3 regions of the Sphingomonas suaedae genome follow, and region 1 is predicted to be linked to each of the others. Evidence: predicted binding sites of a transcription regulator. Region 1 holds the regulator's gene; each other region holds the start of a gene.
The links. The regulator LexA, encoded in region 1, represses DNA repair genes until DNA is damaged. The targets are predictions, from matches to a motif close to GTTCCNCNCTTGTTCT.

Region 1 (5,488 bases):
CGAATTCCGCCTGCCCCTGCGTCCGCATGAAATGGCGCGGCTGAGCGAGGTTGCACGTCCGCGCTGATGCTCGACCCGACGCGGTACCGCCGCTAATCGGAAAGTGATGGCAGAACTGATTTCTATCGCGCAAGCGCAACAACGCCTGTTCGCGCTGGCCGATCCGGTCGCGGTGGAGCAGGTCCCGCTGCGCGAGGCCGCAGGGCGCTGGGCGGCCGAGCCTGTCGCGGCGCTGCGCACCCAGCCCGAACTGCCGCTTTCGGCGATGGACGGCTATGCGATCCGCTTCGCCGATCTGCCCGGCCCGTGGCGGCTGATCGGCGAAAGCGCGGCGGGGCGCCCCTTTGCAGGAGTGATCCGCCCGGGGGACGCGGCGCGCATCTTCACCGGCGCCGCCCTGCCCGATGGTGCGGATACGATCCTGATCCAGGAAGAGGCGCGACGCGACGGCACGCGGCTGTTGCGCGACGGCGCAGGACCGCCTGTCGCGGGGGCACATGTCCGCGTGGCCGGACTGGATTTCCGCGACGGGGACCCGCTGATCGCGCCCGGCGAACACCTCACCCCCGCGCGCATCGCGCTCGCTGCCATCGCGGGCCATGCCATCCTTCCGGTCCACCGCCGCATCCGGGTCGCCATCGCCGCGACGGGGGACGAGTTGCGCCCGCCCGGCGCCCCGCTCGCCCCCGGCCAGCTTCCCGAAAGCAACGGCGCGATGCTCGCCGCGATGCTGGCGCCGCTTCCGGTCGATCTGATCGACCTCGGCATCCTGCCCGATCGGATCGACGCGCTGACCGCCGCCTTTGCTGCGGTCGATGCCGATCTGCTGGTCACAACCGGCGGGGCGTCGGTCGGCGATCACGATCTCGTCCGCCCCGCGCTTGAAGCGACGGGCGCGAAAATTGATTTCTGGCGCGTCGCGGTGCGGCCGGGCAAACCGATCATGGCTGGCAGGATGCGCGACACCGTCGTGATCGGCCTGCCCGGCAATCCGGTCTCCGCGCATGTCACCGCCCTGCTCTTTGTCCTCCCGATGGTCGCGCATCTGTCAGGCGCCGCCGATCCGCTGCCCCGCACGCGTAGCGCGACGCTTGGTCATGATCTCCCGCCGGGTGGCCCGCGGGCCGATCATCTGCGCGCCGTTCATCGCGACGGACGCGTTCACGTGGCACAGGTTCAGGACAGCTCGATGCTCCGCACGCTCGCCGCATCCGACTGCCTGATCGTGCGTCCTCCACATGTTCCCGCGTCCAGCGCGGGCGACTCGGTGGAAATCCTCGATCTTTTCTGAAGCGGTCGCTTGACGGGGCGTGGAACAAGGCGTAAACGTTCCATGTCTGTTCTGGATGGAGGACGTCCTATGCTTACGAAGAAGCAGCATGAGCTGATCTGCTTCATCGCCGACCGGCTGGCCGAGACCGGCGTCTCGCCCTCATTCGAGGAGATGAAGGACGCGCTCGACCTGAAGTCGAAGTCCGGCGTCCACCGCCTGATCTCCGCATTGGAGGAGCGCGGCTTTCTGCGCCGCCTGCCCAATCGCGCGCGCGCGCTCGAAGTGGTCAAGATGCCCGAGCGTGGCGATGCGAAGAAGCCCGCTACCAAGTCCAACGTGGTCGCAATGCCGCGCCCGGCGCCGCAGCCCGCCAATGATGTGGTCGAAATCCCGCTCCATGGCCGCATCGCCGCCGGCGTGCCGATCGAGGCGCTGGAGGGATCGACGATGCTCCCCGTCCCGGCAGCCCTGCTTGGCTCGGGCGAACATTATGCGCTGGAAGTCGCGGGGGATTCGATGGTCGAGGCCGGGATTTTCGACGGCGACTATGCGCTGATCCGCCGCCAGGACACGGCGCGCGATGGCGAGATCGTGGTCGCGCTGATCGAGGATATGGAAGCGACGCTGAAATATTTCCGCACCGAAGGCAGCATGGTCCGCCTCGATCCGGCGAACCGCAGCTACGACCCCCAGCGCTACCGCCCCGATCAGGTGCGCGTGCAGGGCCGGCTGGCCGGCCTGCTGCGGCGGTACTGAGGCGAGCGATAGCCCCTCCCTTTGGGGGAGGGGTGGGGGGGCAAGGGCCAACGCCAGCCGTTTGCCCTGAGCCTGTCGAAGGGCGTAGCGACACCTTAGGAGACCAGCGATGACCCTGACCGGTGGATGCCATTGCGGCGCGGTGCGCTACCAGATCGAGGGCGAGCCGATGCATGGCGGGCAGGCGCTGTGCCATTGCACCGATTGCCGCCGCTGCGCGGGTGCCCCGATGGTCGGCTGGGCGATGTATCCCGAAGATGCGCTGAGCGTGACGCAAGGGACGCCGCGCGAATATGCCTCGTCCGAAACCGGCCGCCGCTGGTTCTGTGAGACCTGCGGCACCGGCCTGTTTTATCGCAATGCCGTGAACCTGCCCGGACTCGTCGATATCCAGGCATCGACCCTTGACGATCCCGATGCGGTCCCGGCCGCCGCCCATATCCAGGTCGCCGATCGCGTCGGCTGGATGAAGGATGCGCACGGCCTTCCGGAGTTCGAGCGGTTTCCGGGCGGGGCATAGCCCGCGACTGTTCGATCGCTGTGACCGCGTCCGCACCGGGGAACCTACACGCCTCCGGCCCGGAGCGGTCCAGCGAACGATAGCGCCGGGACTTCTTCGCACCGATCCGCATCACACAGGCCAGGCTTCACCTGAGGCGTCGAAGCCAGCGCCGCATACGTCGGATCAGCAGTCGGGGAAGCCATTCCCGGGCCATGCTCGCGGAAGAGCGCTTTTCGCTGTCCGCGACGAACCGATAGAATGGCGGCTTCGCATCGAAAAAAATCTCGCGCGCGATATGAAGTTCCACATGCTGGAACAGCCCGGCGGACACGGCAATCTCGGGTCCGTCCTGGGGGCGGTGAAAGATGTGGGTTCCGCACCGTCCGCAAAAGCCGCGCTCGGCAAAGGCGGACGACCGATAGACGACGAGCGCATCGCCGCTGACGGTCGCTCCGGGAGCCTGGAGCGACATCCACGGTCCGCTATTCCACCTCAGGCAACTCGCGCAGTGACAGACACCGACATCGCACATCGCGCGCGGCAGACGAACGGAAACGGCACCGCACAAACATGCTCCGCTCCGCTCGTCCGTCCCCATCGCCCGCGCCATTCCAAGATACCCCCGGCCGATCGATAAGTCGGGACTTACCGCGTCTGCGGGGCCAGAGTCAGCCTGCTTCCGCCGCGGGCATCAGCGCATCGTCCTTCGCATTGGCCCGCTGCGCCGCCTCGCGGCCCTGCACCCGCGCGACAAACGCCACGAACGCGTCGCGCTTGGGAATCGTGCCGAACTGCGTTCCCCAGGAGAGATGCGCGCCGACATACAGGTCCGCCGCGGTGAAGTGATCCGCCGCCAGCCAGCCGTCGCCCGCCGCCTTCACCGCCGCCTCCAGCGTATCGATCGTCCGGTCGAAATTGCCGAAGCCCAGCATCCCCTGTTTCTGCGGGTCGGCGCCCGCGTCCCAACCCATCGCCTTGCTCGTCACCGCCTGTTCAAGCGGCCCGGCGGCGAAGAACAGCCAGCGATAATAGGCGCCCCGCGCCTCGACCGGCGGCGCCAGCCTTGCGGCGGGAAAGGCATCGGCGAGATAGGCGCAGATCGCCGCGCATTCGGTGACGACGACCCCGTCATGGTCGATTGTCGGCACCTTCCCCATCGGGTTCACCGCCAGAAATTCGGGCGATTTGTTCGCCCAATCTACGACGACTGTTTCATAATCGGCGCCGCTTTCCTCCAGCATCCAGCGGGCGATCCGCCCGCGCGACATGGGGTTGGTATAGAGCGTGAGCGTCATGGTCTTCCCTCCGAGTCGGGCAGGAACAGAGTAGGAACGATTGCCCTGCGCGGGTCAACCCCGCATCACAGCGTCTTGAATGTCTCCAGCAACCGGTTCCACGCCTTCTCGGCCTGGACCTGATTGTACACCTGGCTGTCAGGGGGGCACCAGCCGTGCATCGCGCCCTCATAGACCTCGATCTCGGCGGGAAGCCCGGCATCGGCGAATGCCTTGCGCACCAGCTCCTTCTCCTGCGGATTGCGCTTGTCGTCATTCTCCGCGACCGCGACCAGGAAGCGTGCCTTCATCTTGGGCACCAGCAAATGCGGGCTATCCGGCTTGTCAGTGGCCAGCCCGCCGCCATGGAAGGACGCCCCGCCCTTCACCCGGCCGGGCAGCGCCGCCGCGGTGCGCATCGTGAACGGGCCGCCCATGCAATAGCCGGTGGTTCCGACGCCGCGCTTCACATCGACCTCGGCCTGTTCATCGAGCCAGCCGATATAGGCCGCCGCGTCGCTGACCACCGCCTCGGGCGTCAGCAGCGCCCGCCATGGCCCGATCTTCGCGCGCACTGCGGGGTCGGCATAGCTTTCGCCCGGCTGGAGAAACTGACCCTTCACCGACCGGTAAAAGGGATTGACCGTCAGCACCGCATAGCCCGATTGCGCCAGCCGCTCGCCCATCTGGCGGAAGGCGGGGCGAATTCCCATCACGTCGGGCCACACCAGAACCGCCGGATGCTTGCCACTGCTCGGGGCGGCGAAATAGCCGTCTGCGGTGCCATGGGGCGTCGCGAACGTTACATCGCGGCCCTTAACCTCCTTGGCGTTGGCGGGCGCGGGCAGCAGGGCGGCAAGCCCGGCCGCGCCGGCCATCGCGCCGAACTCGCGCCGGGTCACGCCCTTCAGGAACTTCTCGTTATCGGCGTTGGTCAGATCATCGCACATCGCGTCGCTCTCCAGAATCGCGTCCCCGGCGGCGCAACGCTATCCCAGAGTCAGTTTCAGTTACACTGAAACCGCGCGGCACCGGCCCGCTCCCCCACCCGGCCACCCAAGCAGAGTATCCTAGATGGGTGGCCGGGTGGGGGAGCGGGCCGGTGCCGCTTCGGCGAAGCCGAACACTAGGTCTTCGCGCGAAACCACCACACTCCGTCGCGCACGTCGCGCGTCGCCCGTCCCTCGACCTCCAGCCGCCGCAGATGGGCCAGCGTCTCGCCGCTGGCGAGGCCGAGCATGTCGCCCTCGATCCTGCGCCGGAACATCCGCCCGAAACAATCGACCGCGCGGCGCGGTTCGGTGAGATGCGCATGGAGAATGTCGAGCCGCTTCAGATGCTCGTCGCGCAGCGCGGCGAGGCGGACATGCAGGCCGGTGAACGGCTCGCCATGGGCGGGCAGCACCAGCAGATCTGCGGGCAACTCCATCAGCCGGTCGATCGATGCCAGCCATTCGCCCAGCGGATCGGCTTCGGGCTCGCTCACCCCCAGCGATACGTTGGAGCTGATCCGCGGCAGCACCTGATCCCCGGCGATCAGCACGCCGTCGGCAGCGTTCCACAGACAAGCGTGCTCCGGGCAATGCCCCGATCCCACCACCACCTGCCATGTCGCGTCGCCGATCGCGAGCCGATCGCCATCGACGATCCGGCGATAGCCCAAAGGCAGCGGCGCGATCATCC
Region 2 (5,488 bases), 1.3 Mb from region 1:
CGGGGATGCGCTCATGGTCGAAATGGAAGATCTTCTCGCGCAGCACGAAATCTTCCAGCAGCACCGGCCCGCGCGCGCCGGACTTCAGCTGGTTCTGGTTGTCGGAGACGCGGATGCCCTGATTGGTCGTCAGGTGATCAGTGCTCGCATGATCGCCCTTGGCCGGGATACGCTGATGGGTCTCGCCACCATTGCCGGTTTCGGTGTCGAAGCGTGTGTCGTCTGCCATGTCGGAAACCCTTGTGATGCCGTGCCCGCTCAACGGGCGGCATCGTCAAAGGGTGCATGGCAATCGTCGGCGTTAACCTCGATCAGTGCGATTGTGCGCCGTCGCGTCCCTTGAGCGCCAGCAGCGCCACCAGACTCAGCGCGCCCGCCGCGCTCAGATACCAGCCGACCGGCATCAGCCCATGGTCCATCGCCAGCTTCTGTGCGATCACCGGGGTCAGCCCGCCACCGATCACCCCGGCGATGTTGAACGCCATCGACACGCCGGTATAGCGCACCCGGGGCGGGAACAGGTCGGTCAGCCACGCGCTCAGCGGCCCATAGACGAACCCCATCGCGAACAGCAGCAGCGACAGGAACGCGAACACGCCGACCAGCCCCGCCCCCATCAGCGGCGCGATCACGAATCCGCTCGCCGCGACCATCACGCACCCGCCCGCGAGCACGCGGCGCGGATCCCAGCGCGAATCCGCCGCCCAGGCCGCGAGATAGATCCCCGCCGCCATGAACAGGATCGCGACCAGCTGAACCCCCAGGAAGTCGCCCTTTGCATAGCCCAGCGACTTGGTTCCCCAGCCCAGCAGAAAGGCGGTCGCGATATAATAGGTCGCGAAACAGCATACCGCGCCGATCGTACCGCCGATCAGCACGCCGCCATGCCGGCCGACGACCTCGCCCAGCGGGACCTTGGCGGGCGGCGCTTCGGCGAGGCACGCCTTGAACTCGGGCGTTTCGCCCAGCTTCAATCGCACCCACAGCCCGACCAGCACCAGCGCCGCTGACAGCGCGAACGGAATTCGCCAGCCCCAGTCGGCGAATTGCTCCGGCGTCATCCAGGTCAGCAGCACCAGGAACAATCCGTTCGCGGCGATGAACCCCGCAGGCGCGCCCATTTGCGGGGCGCTCCCGAATCGCGCGCGCCACCCCGGCGGCGCATTCTCGACCGCCAGCAACGCCGCGCCGCCCCATTCGCCGCCCAGGCCGAAGCCCTGCCCGAAGCGCAGGAGGCACAATGCAAAGGGCGCGACCCACCCGGCCGCCTCATAGGTGGGCAGGAACGCCACCAATGTCGTCGACAGCCCCATCGTCAGCAGCGATGCGACCAAGGTCGCCTTGCGCCCGATGCGGTCGCCATAATGGCCGAACACCGCCGCACCGAACGGCCGCGCGAAGAAGGCCACGCCCAACGTCGCAAATGCCGCCATCTGCTGCACGCCCGGATCGCCCGGCGGAAAGAAAATCTGGCCGAACACCAGGCTGGCGGCGGTCGCGTAGATATAGAAATCGTAGAACTCGATCCCCGTCCCCACGAAGCTCGCCCACAGCGCGCGCCGTCGCCGCGTCCGGTCAGCGTCCATCCATGTCCTCCCCGCGAGCAACGCCCCCCGGCATCGCTACTTCTTGTCCTCGAAACAAGTGGTGCGCGTCACCTGCACCACCTTGCCGTCCTTGTCCTTGATCTCGTTGCGCCCCTCGACGCACGGTTTCTGTTCGGGCTGCGTCTCGAACCCGCCCGTCCGCCAGCCGACATACAGCATCACCAGCGCCAGCGCCGCGATCAGCACCAGCCTACGTCTATCGAACCTGCGCTTCACTTTGTCCCACATGGCCCCTCCCTGCCTCAACCGCTGTCGCTGTGCAACGCGTGCGTGGGAGGGGACTAAGACCTAAAGGAAATCCTCCAGCACCAACGAGACCGTTCGCGCCGCCCCGCCACGCTCGACCGTCAGTGGCAGCACCGTCCCGGCCGGCCCCGAAGTCTGCTGGATCAGCGTCTCAAACGTCATCCCCGACAGCCGGTCCCCCGCCTCGATCCCCGCTTTCTCCGCGGGGCTGCCCGCGCCGACGACGCCGGCGACCACGCCCGATCCCGCGCGCTCGACCCATAGCCCGGCACGGTTGTACTCCGCCGGCTGCGGCGACTGGCGGTTGCGGGTCAGGAACACCGCACCGTCGCGATTGCTGGTCGCGATGTTGAACAGCCGCAGGATCGGAAGGCCGATGATGCCGGTGTCGAACTCCTCCCAATCCGGCGTGTCGCGCATCTGGATCAGCGGCCGCTCGATCGTCGCACCGGCCAGCTCGATCCGGTCGGGTCGTATCACGCGGGTCTCCCCGCGCGGAGCCGCCGGCGACCAGCGCGGCGCGTCCCACAGCCCCGCCGCCTCGGCCGTCTTGCGATAGATCCGCGAGTAATTCGGCATTCCGGTGTCCAGCCCGAACCGGAAGCTGCGGCCATTCAGCGCGGCATCGGCGAACAGGAAGCGCTTGTCCGCCGTCGCGCCTTTCTGGACGATCGCCTTGTCGAACCGCGTCGCGCCGGGAAGCGCGGGCAGTCCCCCTTCATGCGCGCGCCACACACCTGCATCGAAATCGAGTTCTCCGTCGGCCAGCGTCAGCACCCATGCGGGAAGCGAGCCCACCGCTCCATCGCCCAGATCGCGCTCGATCCCCGCCAGCTCGAGCGTGGCGAGCCGAACGCGCCCGCCCAGCATCACATTCTTCGCCTGAAACACGGAATAGTCGGTATGGCCCCAGGCGAGCCTCAGCCGACGGCTGCCGATCTTCTTCAGGCCGATCGCTTCGGCGACCCCGCTGTTGATCAGTCCCATCTGTCCGCCGGTATCGAGCGCGAGCAGAAACGCGCGGTCTCCGTTGAAGGTGCCTTCGACCAGTACCCGCCTGTCGGTAAGCCGAATCGGCACGTTGAAGGGTGCTGCCGCCGCGCGGGTTGCGCCGCCCAGCAGTGCCGCCGTCGCTCCGGCCAACAGCGGCCGCCGTCCGATAATCACTGCCGATCTCCTTGATCCGATTGGGGAAAGTGTCTTTCGCATTGATGACAATAGCAAGACGGCGATCACGCTTGCCCCGACTCGCCCCGTTCCCTACCTGTTCACAATGTCCGTACCTCAGCCTTCGCCCGACGATCCCCCGTACCTGCGCGGCCTCAACGCGCCGCAGCGCGAAGCCGTGCTCACGCTCGACGGCCCCGTCCTCGTCCTGGCCGGCGCCGGAACCGGCAAAACTGCCGCGCTTACCGCCCGCCTCGCCCACCTCCTGTGGACCCGCCGCGCCTACCCGTCCGAAATCCTCAGCGTCACCTTCACCAACAAGGCCGCGCGCGAGATGCGCGAGCGCGTACGCCACCATGTCGGCGACGCGGTCGAGGGGATGCCGTGGCTCGGCACCTTCCACGCGATCGGCGCCAAGATGCTCCGCCGCCACGCCGAGCTGGTCGGGCTGCAGAGCAACTTCACCATCCTCGACACCGACGACCAGCTGCGCCTGCTCAAGCAGCTCATCGTCGCCAACGACCTCGACGAAAAACGCTGGCCCGCGCGCCAGCTCGGCGGGCTGATCGACGGGTGGAAGAACAAGGGCCTGACCCCCGACATGCTCGACGCGGGCGAGGCGGAGCATTTCGCCAACGGCAAGGGCCAGGCGCTCTACCAGCAGTATCAGGACCGCCTGCGCGCGCTTAACGCGTGCGACTTCGGCGACCTGCTGCTGCACATGCTCACCATCCTGCGCACCCATCGCGACGTGCTGGCGCAGTATCAGCAGCGCTTCCGCTACATCATGGTGGACGAGTATCAAGACACCAACAGCGTCCAGTATCTCTGGCTCCGCCTGCTGGCACAGGAGCGCAAGAATATCTGCTGCGTCGGCGACGACGACCAGTCGATCTACAGCTGGCGCGGCGCGCAGGTCGAAAATATCCTGAAGTTCGAAAAGGACTTTCCGGGCGCCAAGGTCATCCGCCTCGAACAGAATTACCGCTCCACCCCGCACATCCTCGCCGCCGCCGGCGCGGTGATCGCCAACAACTCCGGCCGCCTTGGCAAGGAATTGTGGACCGAGATCGACGCGGGGGAGAAGGTCCGCGTCATCGGCGTGTGGGACGGCCCGGAAGAAGCGCGCCGCGTCGGCGAAGACATCGAACGCGCCCGCATCCGTGAGGGCAAGTCGCTGGACGAATTCGCCATCCTCGTCCGCGCCCAGCATCAGACGCGCGAGTTCGAAGACCGCTTCATCGCGATCGGCCTGCCCTACCGAATCGTCGGCGGCTTCCGCTTCTACGAACGCGCCGAAATCCGCGATGCGCTCGCCTATCTCCGCCTGGTCCATCAGCCCGCCGACGACCTCGCCTTCGAACGCATCGTCAACGTCCCCAAGCGCGGCCTGGGCGACAAGGCGATCGCCAAGATCCACATGCTCGCCCGCGCGGAGGGCATCCCGCTGCTCGCCGCCGCCGCGCGCATCCTCGACACCGACGAGCTGACGCCGCAGGCCCGCCGCGCGCTCGGCAGCTTCGTCGGCGACGTCGCCCGCTGGAGCAACCTTCTAAAATCCTCCCCGGAACGGGGAGAGGGACCATCGCAAAGCGATGGTGGAGGGGGAGCGCGGCAAGCGACCACGTTCGAGTCCGGGCGGATCGGGTCCCTCCCCCACACCGAACTCGCCCAGATCATCCTCGACGAAAGCGGCTACACCGCGATGTGGCAGGCGGACCGCACCGCCGAAGCCGCCGGCCGCCTCGAAAACCTCTCCGAACTCGTCCGCGCGATGGAGGAATATGAAACGCTCGGCGCGTTCCTCGAACATGTCAGCCTCGTCATGGATAACGAGAACAACGCCGACGAGCCCAAGGTCACGATCATGACCATCCACGCGGCCAAGGGGCTGGAATTCGACACCGTTTTCCTCGCAGGATGGGAGGAAGGCCTGTTCCCCAGCCAGCGCTCGCTCGACGAAGGCGGCCTCGCTTCACTGGAGGAGGAACGCCGCCTCGCCTATGTCGCGATCACCCGCGCCCGCCGCCTCGCCACCATCCTCCACGCCGCCAACCGCCGCATCTACGGCCAGTGGACCAGCAGCATCCCCAGCCGCTTCGTCGGCGAGCTGCCCAAGGAACATATCGAGGAGGAAAGCACCATGTCCGGCGGCGCGAGCCTGTGGCGCGCCAACTGGAGCGAACACACCGACCCCTTCGCCCATGTCGGACGCGGCACCGGCCGCGGCCCCGGCTGGCAACGCGCCGCCGCCCCCAGTTCCACCTTCACCACCGCCCCCAAACGCGTCGTGGAGAACCGCGGCAGCGCAGTCAGCCTGGGCAACAAGGGCCGCGACGACCTGTCGCTCGGGATGCGCGTCTTCCACCAGAAGTTCGGCTATGGCGAGATCGTCGAGATCGAAGGCAACAAGCTGGAGATCGAGTTCGAGACCGCCGGGCGGAAGCGGGTGATGGATAGTTTTGTCA
Region 3 (5,488 bases), 1.2 Mb from region 1:
CCGTGGCGCAAAGTCCCTGCGCCAGCATTCGATCGAGCGGATGGTTCGCCATATCGTCCACCACGCAGAGTTTGAGGTTGGAGAGCGGGCAGACGGTGAGCGTCATGCCCTCATCCGCCAGTCGTCGGACGAGCGCAGGATCCTCGAGACTGCGATTGCCATGGTCGAGCCGGTCGATCTTGAGCAGGTCGAGCGCCTGCCAGACATAGTCCGGCGGGCCTTCCTCGCCGGCATGGGCGACGCGCTTGAGGCCCATATCCCCGGCTGCGGCAAAGACTCGCGCGAATTTTTCGGGCGGATGGCCGACCTCCGACGAATCGAGGCCGACGCCTTCGATCCGGTCGAGCCAGGGTTCGGCAGCCTTGAGCGTCGCGAAGGCCGCGTCTTCGTCGAGATGGCGCAGGAAGCAGAGGATCAGCTTTGAACCGAGACCGTGGTGCTCCTGCGCATCGCGCATTGCGGACAGCAGACCGTCGGCAACGACCTGGAACGGGATGCCGCGATCGGTGTGCGTCTGGGGATCGAAGAAGATTTCGGCGTGGACTACCCCATCGGCGGCGGCGCGCGCGAAATAGGCGGCGGCGAGGTCGTGGAAATCCTGTTCGGTTCGCAAGACATCGGCCCCGGCATAATAAATGTCGAGGAAATCCTGAAGGTTCGAGAAACTGTACGCCGCGCGCACTGCCTCGACACTGTCGAACGGGATGCAGACGCGGTTGCGCTGGGCCAGCGCGAACATCAGCTCGGGTTCGAGACTGCCCTCGATATGAAGGTGAAGTTCGGCCTTGGGCAGACCGGCGATGAAATCCTGGTCGTTCATCGCCGGAAGATCGCGCGAATGACGGGGAAGGGCAAGCGCGATGGTGTCAGGCGTAGCTCACCCAACCGCGCCAGGTGAATGCCATGTAAAAGGGCGTAATGTCGCGAAAGCCCGCCGTGCGCAGTACGGCTTCATCCCCTTCGGGCGACAGCATGTTGAGCGCGGCGCTGACGGCGTCGCGCGCGCCGTGAGCCTGGACGGGATCGGCGCCCGAAGCGATGGCGAAACCAGCGTAGCGGTCCAGCCACTGGCCGCGCGTCTCGTCCTGCGGGAAGCTGGCATGTGCGGCGACGAACGGAGCACCGGGCTTCAGCCGGTCCCGAATCTGCACTGACGTGCGGGTGCGTTCGGCGGCGTCGAGGAAATGCAGGGTCAGCAGGCACACCGCGCCATCGAACGGGCCGGACGGGGCATCGTCGATATACCCCTCGATCAGCTCGGCGCGGCGGGCATCGGCGCCGAGCGCGCCCCTCGCAAGATCGAGCATGGCGCGGGCCGGATCGACGCCGGTGAAGCGCCAGCCGGGATAGGCGGTGGCGAGCGCGCGCAGTTCCAGCCCCCCGCCAGCGCCCAGCACCAGGATATGCGCATCGTCCGGAACCTGTTCGGCAAGCAGGATGCCGGTCATGCGGTGGAGGTCGGCAAAGCCGGGAACATAACGCGGCGGGCCAGCGGCATAGTCGGCGACGGCGGCAGGATCGGCGAATTTGTCGAGAAAGGTGCGGGCGCCGTCAATGGCCATGGCTAGGGTCCTTGCTACAATATGGGTGCGCGGCGAGCCGCGCACGGAAATCGGCCTGGAGATCGGCGAGCGTGATGCGGCCCAGCCGATCGAGCAGCAGCGTTTCGGCTGCGTCGAACGTCTCGTCGAGCGCGGCATTGACCGCCTGTTCCACAAGGCATTGCGGTGCCTGAGACCGGTTGCCGATCGCGAGCAGGGAAGGGCGACCGAGCGCGTCATAGATATCGTGCAGGGTCAATTCGGCGAGCGGGCGGGCGAGCGTCCAGCCCCCGCCATGGCCCTTTTCCGATCGGACATGTCCGCGCTCGCGCAACCCCGCCAGGATACGGCGGATGACCGTCGCGTTCGTGCCCATCGCCCGGGCCAGCTGGTCCGAAGGCATCGGCCCCTCATGGTCGGCGAGGTGGAGCAGCAGGTGGAGGACGCCCGAAAGGCGGCTGTCGCGAATCATGCAACATTCGATGTTACATGAAATGGCGACAGTCAAGTCGGCGCGCTCACCAGATCGCGGCGAAAACAGTCGATGCTGTGATCGTTGACCATGCCGACCGCCTGCATCCAGGCATAGACGATGACGGGCCCGACAAACTTGAATCCCCGTGCCTTCAGCGCTTTGGACATGGCTTCCGAGGTGGTGGTTTTGGTCGGAACGGTCGTGCCGTCGCCGATCACCGGCGTCCCGCCTGCCAGATCCCAGGCCCAGGCGCCGAAATCCTCGCCGCGATCGGCGAAAGCGAGATAGGCCCGGGCATTTCCGATCGTCGCTTCGATCTTGGCGCGTGCACGGATGATGCCGGGATCGTTCATCAGCCGCGCGATATCGCTCGGGCCGAACGCCGCCACGTTCACCGGGTCCCATTGCGCAAAGGCGGTGTGGAAGCCGCCGCGGCGCTTCAGGATGATCGACCAGGACAGCCCCGCCTGAAATCCCTCCAGCATCAGCATTTCCCACAGCAGCCGGGAATCATATACCGGTACGCCCCATTCGGCGTCGTGATAGGCGGTCATCAGCGCGTCGCCCTGTGCCCATCGGCAGCGTATTACCTCGGTCATCGGCGCCTCTCTGCGATGAGAACAAAAAAAGATCGTTCCCCGCTTGTTCTACTGGAACAAATGCTATACGCAAGCAAACAGAGATCGGCGAGAGCGTGTTGAAGACAACGCGTAAAGCCTCTAGCGACGGAGACTATCGATGGCAGCTTCCCTCAAGGTGATCGAAGGAAAGATGGGCATTTCTCCGGACAAGCAAAAGGCGCTCGACGCAGCGCTGGCACAGATCGACCGCGCATTCGGCAAGGGTAGCGCGATGAAGCTCGGCTCTAAGGAGACGATGCAGGTCGAAGCGATCTCGACCGGCTCGCTCGGGCTCGACATCGCCCTTGGCGTCGGCGGCCTGCCGCGCGGGCGCGTAATCGAGATCTATGGCCCGGAAAGCTCGGGCAAGACCACGCTGGCGCTGCACACCATCGCCGAGGCGCAGAAGACGGGCGGGGTCGCTGCGTTCGTCGATGCCGAACACGCGCTCGATCCCGTTTACGCCAAGAAGCTGGGGGTCAATATCGACGAGCTGATCGTGTCGCAGCCGGATACCGGCGAACAGGCGCTTGAGATCGTCGACACGCTGGTCCGGTCGAACGCGATCGACGTGCTGGTGGTCGACTCGGTCGCCGCGCTGGTGCCGCGCGCGGAGATCGAGGGCGAGATGGGCGACAGCCATGTCGGACTTCAGGCGCGGCTGATGTCGCAGTCGCTGCGCAAGCTGACCGGATCGATCAGCCGTTCGCGTTGCATGGTGATCTTCATCAATCAGCTGCGCATGAAGATCGGCGTGATGTACGGCAATCCCGAGACCACGACCGGCGGCAATGCGTTGAAATTCTACGCGTCGGTCCGGCTCGACATCCGCCGCACCGGACAGATCAAGGACCGCGACGATATCATCGGCAATGCCACGCGCGTGAAGGTGGTGAAGAACAAGGTGGCGCCGCCGTTCAAGCAAGTCGAATTCGACATCATGTATGGCGAGGGCGTTTCGAAGATCGGCGAGATTCTGGACCTGGGCGTCAAGGCCGGGCTGGTCGAGAAGGCGGGCGCATGGTTCAGCTATGACAGCATCCGCATCGGCCAGGGGCGGGAGAACGCCAAGACCTTCCTCAAGGAAAATCCGGACGTCTGCGCGCGACTGGAAGCGGCGATCCGTGGACGTACCGATCAGGTCGCCGAAGAGATGATGACGGGACCGGATGCCGAGGACGATCTCTGACCCGACGTTTCGGAGGGGTCTTTTAGTCGGATTGAGCCGCGCTGAATCGCTGCACCGGCCCTCGGTTCAGCGTTGCTGACCCGACCCTCTCGAACCGGATTCTACGGATAGCGGGGTTAATCCCCCGGCAAGGATGAGCGGGCAGAACCGCATGTATCGCGGGCCGTGCCGATCCCTGGGGACGGCGGCGGTCAAGGGACGAGGCTCCCACTGGAAGGCCCGGCGTGGCTGCGCCGGGCCTTTCCATTTGCGCCGCATCCGCGCACCTTATGCTCCGATAGTCCCCCAATCCTGTCGGAGCGCATCATGATTACCGTCCATCATCTCGAAAATTCGCGTTCGCAGCGCGTGCTCTGGCTGCTTGAGGAACTGGGGCTGCCCTATGAAATCCGCCGCTACGCGCGGAATCCCAAGACGATGCTGGCGCCGCCGGAACTGCGCGCCGTCCATCCGCTGGGCAAATCGCCGGTGATCGTCGATACCAGCGGCGATACGACCCGCACGGTCGCCGAGACCGGTGCAATCGTCGAATATCTGGTCGAGATGGCGGACGGACGGCTCGGCGCCCCCGCGCATCGCGAATCGGCGCTGCTGTACCGCCAGTTCCTCCATTATGCCGAAGGGTCGCTGATGCCGCCCTTGCTGGTCAAGCTGGTGCTGACGCGCGTGCCGATCTTCGGCAAGGCGGCGCAGAAGCGCATCCAGCCGATGATCGACGTCCATCTCGACTTCGTCGAGGCCGAACTGGCGCGCCGCCCCTGGTTCGCGGGCGAGTCGATGACTGCCGCCGATGTGATGATGAGCTTCCCGCTGGAGGCGGCGCGATCGCGGGGCGGGCTTGACGAATCGCGGCCCGCGACGATCGCCTGGCTGAACAAGGTTCATGCGCGCCCCGCCTATCAGACGGCCCTCGCCAAAGGCGGCCCCTATGCCTATGCGTGAGCGCGCAACAATCTGAGGGGCAAGCATGGCGGGCGAAGAGGCGATGACGGAGGTGCGGCGCGAATCGACGCTGCAATGGCAGATGCTGGGCGGCTTCGTGCTGGGCCTGGCGCTCGGCCTGTTCGTGCATTTCGCGGCGGCCGATGCAAAATGGGTCGTGTGGGTGACGACCAACGTCACCGGTCCGATCGGCCAGATTTTCCTGCGCCTGTTGTTCATGCTGGTGATCCCGCTGCTCTTCTCCGCGCTCGTCGTCGGCATCGCCGAGATGGGGGAGATCCGCGCGCTCAAGCGGGTCGGCCTGCGCACTCTCATTCTCACCATCTGCGTGTCGAGTATCGCGGTGATCGTCAGCCTTGCGCTGGTGAACCTGTTCCAGCCCGGTGCGGGTGTCGACCGGGGCGAGGCACAGGCGCTGCTCGCGGCGTCGGGCGACAGTGCCGGCGCAATCCTCGACCGCACCGCCAGCACCCCCAGCGGCATCGATGCGATCCTCAATATCGTGCCCAGCAATATCGTCGCCGCGATGACCGCGAACGACATTCTCGCGATCATGTTCTTCGCGCTGTTCTTCGGCATCGGCATCCTGCTGACGCTCGACAAGCCGCACGTCCAGACGCTCAAGACCGGCATCGAGGGGATTTTCGAAGTCTCGATGCGGTTGATCGGCATCGTCATCCGCCTCGCGCCGATTGCGGTGTTCTGCTTCATGTTCAACCTT

Region 2: a site for LexA is predicted at 3,109-3,124, ahead of FPZ54_RS05285 (ATP-dependent helicase). Genes of this name have one in related genera too.
Region 3: a site for LexA is predicted at 2,650-2,665, ahead of recA (recombinase RecA). Genes of this name have one in related genera too.

Annotation. Positions count from the first base shown of each region.
Region 1 is NZ_CP042239.1:3,980,215-3,985,702, reverse strand. Features, by position in the region: gene FPZ54_RS18830 (PilZ domain-containing protein) at 1-67, shown strand, start outside; gene FPZ54_RS18825 (molybdopterin molybdotransferase MoeA) at 107-1,291, shown strand; gene lexA (transcriptional repressor LexA) at 1,361-2,029, shown strand; gene FPZ54_RS18815 (GFA family protein) at 2,139-2,549, shown strand; gene FPZ54_RS18810 (GFA family protein) at 2,677-3,129, opposite strand; gene FPZ54_RS18805 (glutathione S-transferase family protein) at 3,200-3,826, opposite strand; gene FPZ54_RS18800 (dienelactone hydrolase family protein) at 3,892-4,755, opposite strand; gene FPZ54_RS18795 (MBL fold metallo-hydrolase) at 4,932-5,488, opposite strand, start outside.
Region 2 is NZ_CP042239.1:1,088,553-1,094,040, forward strand. Features, by position in the region: gene FPZ54_RS05265 (catalase) at 1-229, opposite strand, end outside; gene FPZ54_RS05270 (MFS transporter) at 312-1,586, opposite strand; gene FPZ54_RS05275 (hypothetical protein) at 1,623-1,835, opposite strand; gene FPZ54_RS05280 (aspartyl protease family protein) at 1,896-3,020, opposite strand; gene FPZ54_RS05285 (ATP-dependent helicase) at 3,127-5,488, shown strand, end outside.
Region 3 is NZ_CP042239.1:1,038,713-1,044,200, reverse strand. Features, by position in the region: gene FPZ54_RS05040 (adenosine deaminase) at 1-820, opposite strand, end outside; gene FPZ54_RS05035 (class I SAM-dependent methyltransferase) at 867-1,562, opposite strand; gene FPZ54_RS05030 (Rrf2 family transcriptional regulator) at 1,552-2,013, opposite strand; gene FPZ54_RS05025 (DNA-3-methyladenine glycosylase I) at 2,046-2,615, opposite strand; gene recA (recombinase RecA) at 2,755-3,825, shown strand; gene FPZ54_RS05015 (glutathione S-transferase family protein) at 4,132-4,767, shown strand; gene FPZ54_RS05010 (dicarboxylate/amino acid:cation symporter) at 4,793-5,488, shown strand, end outside.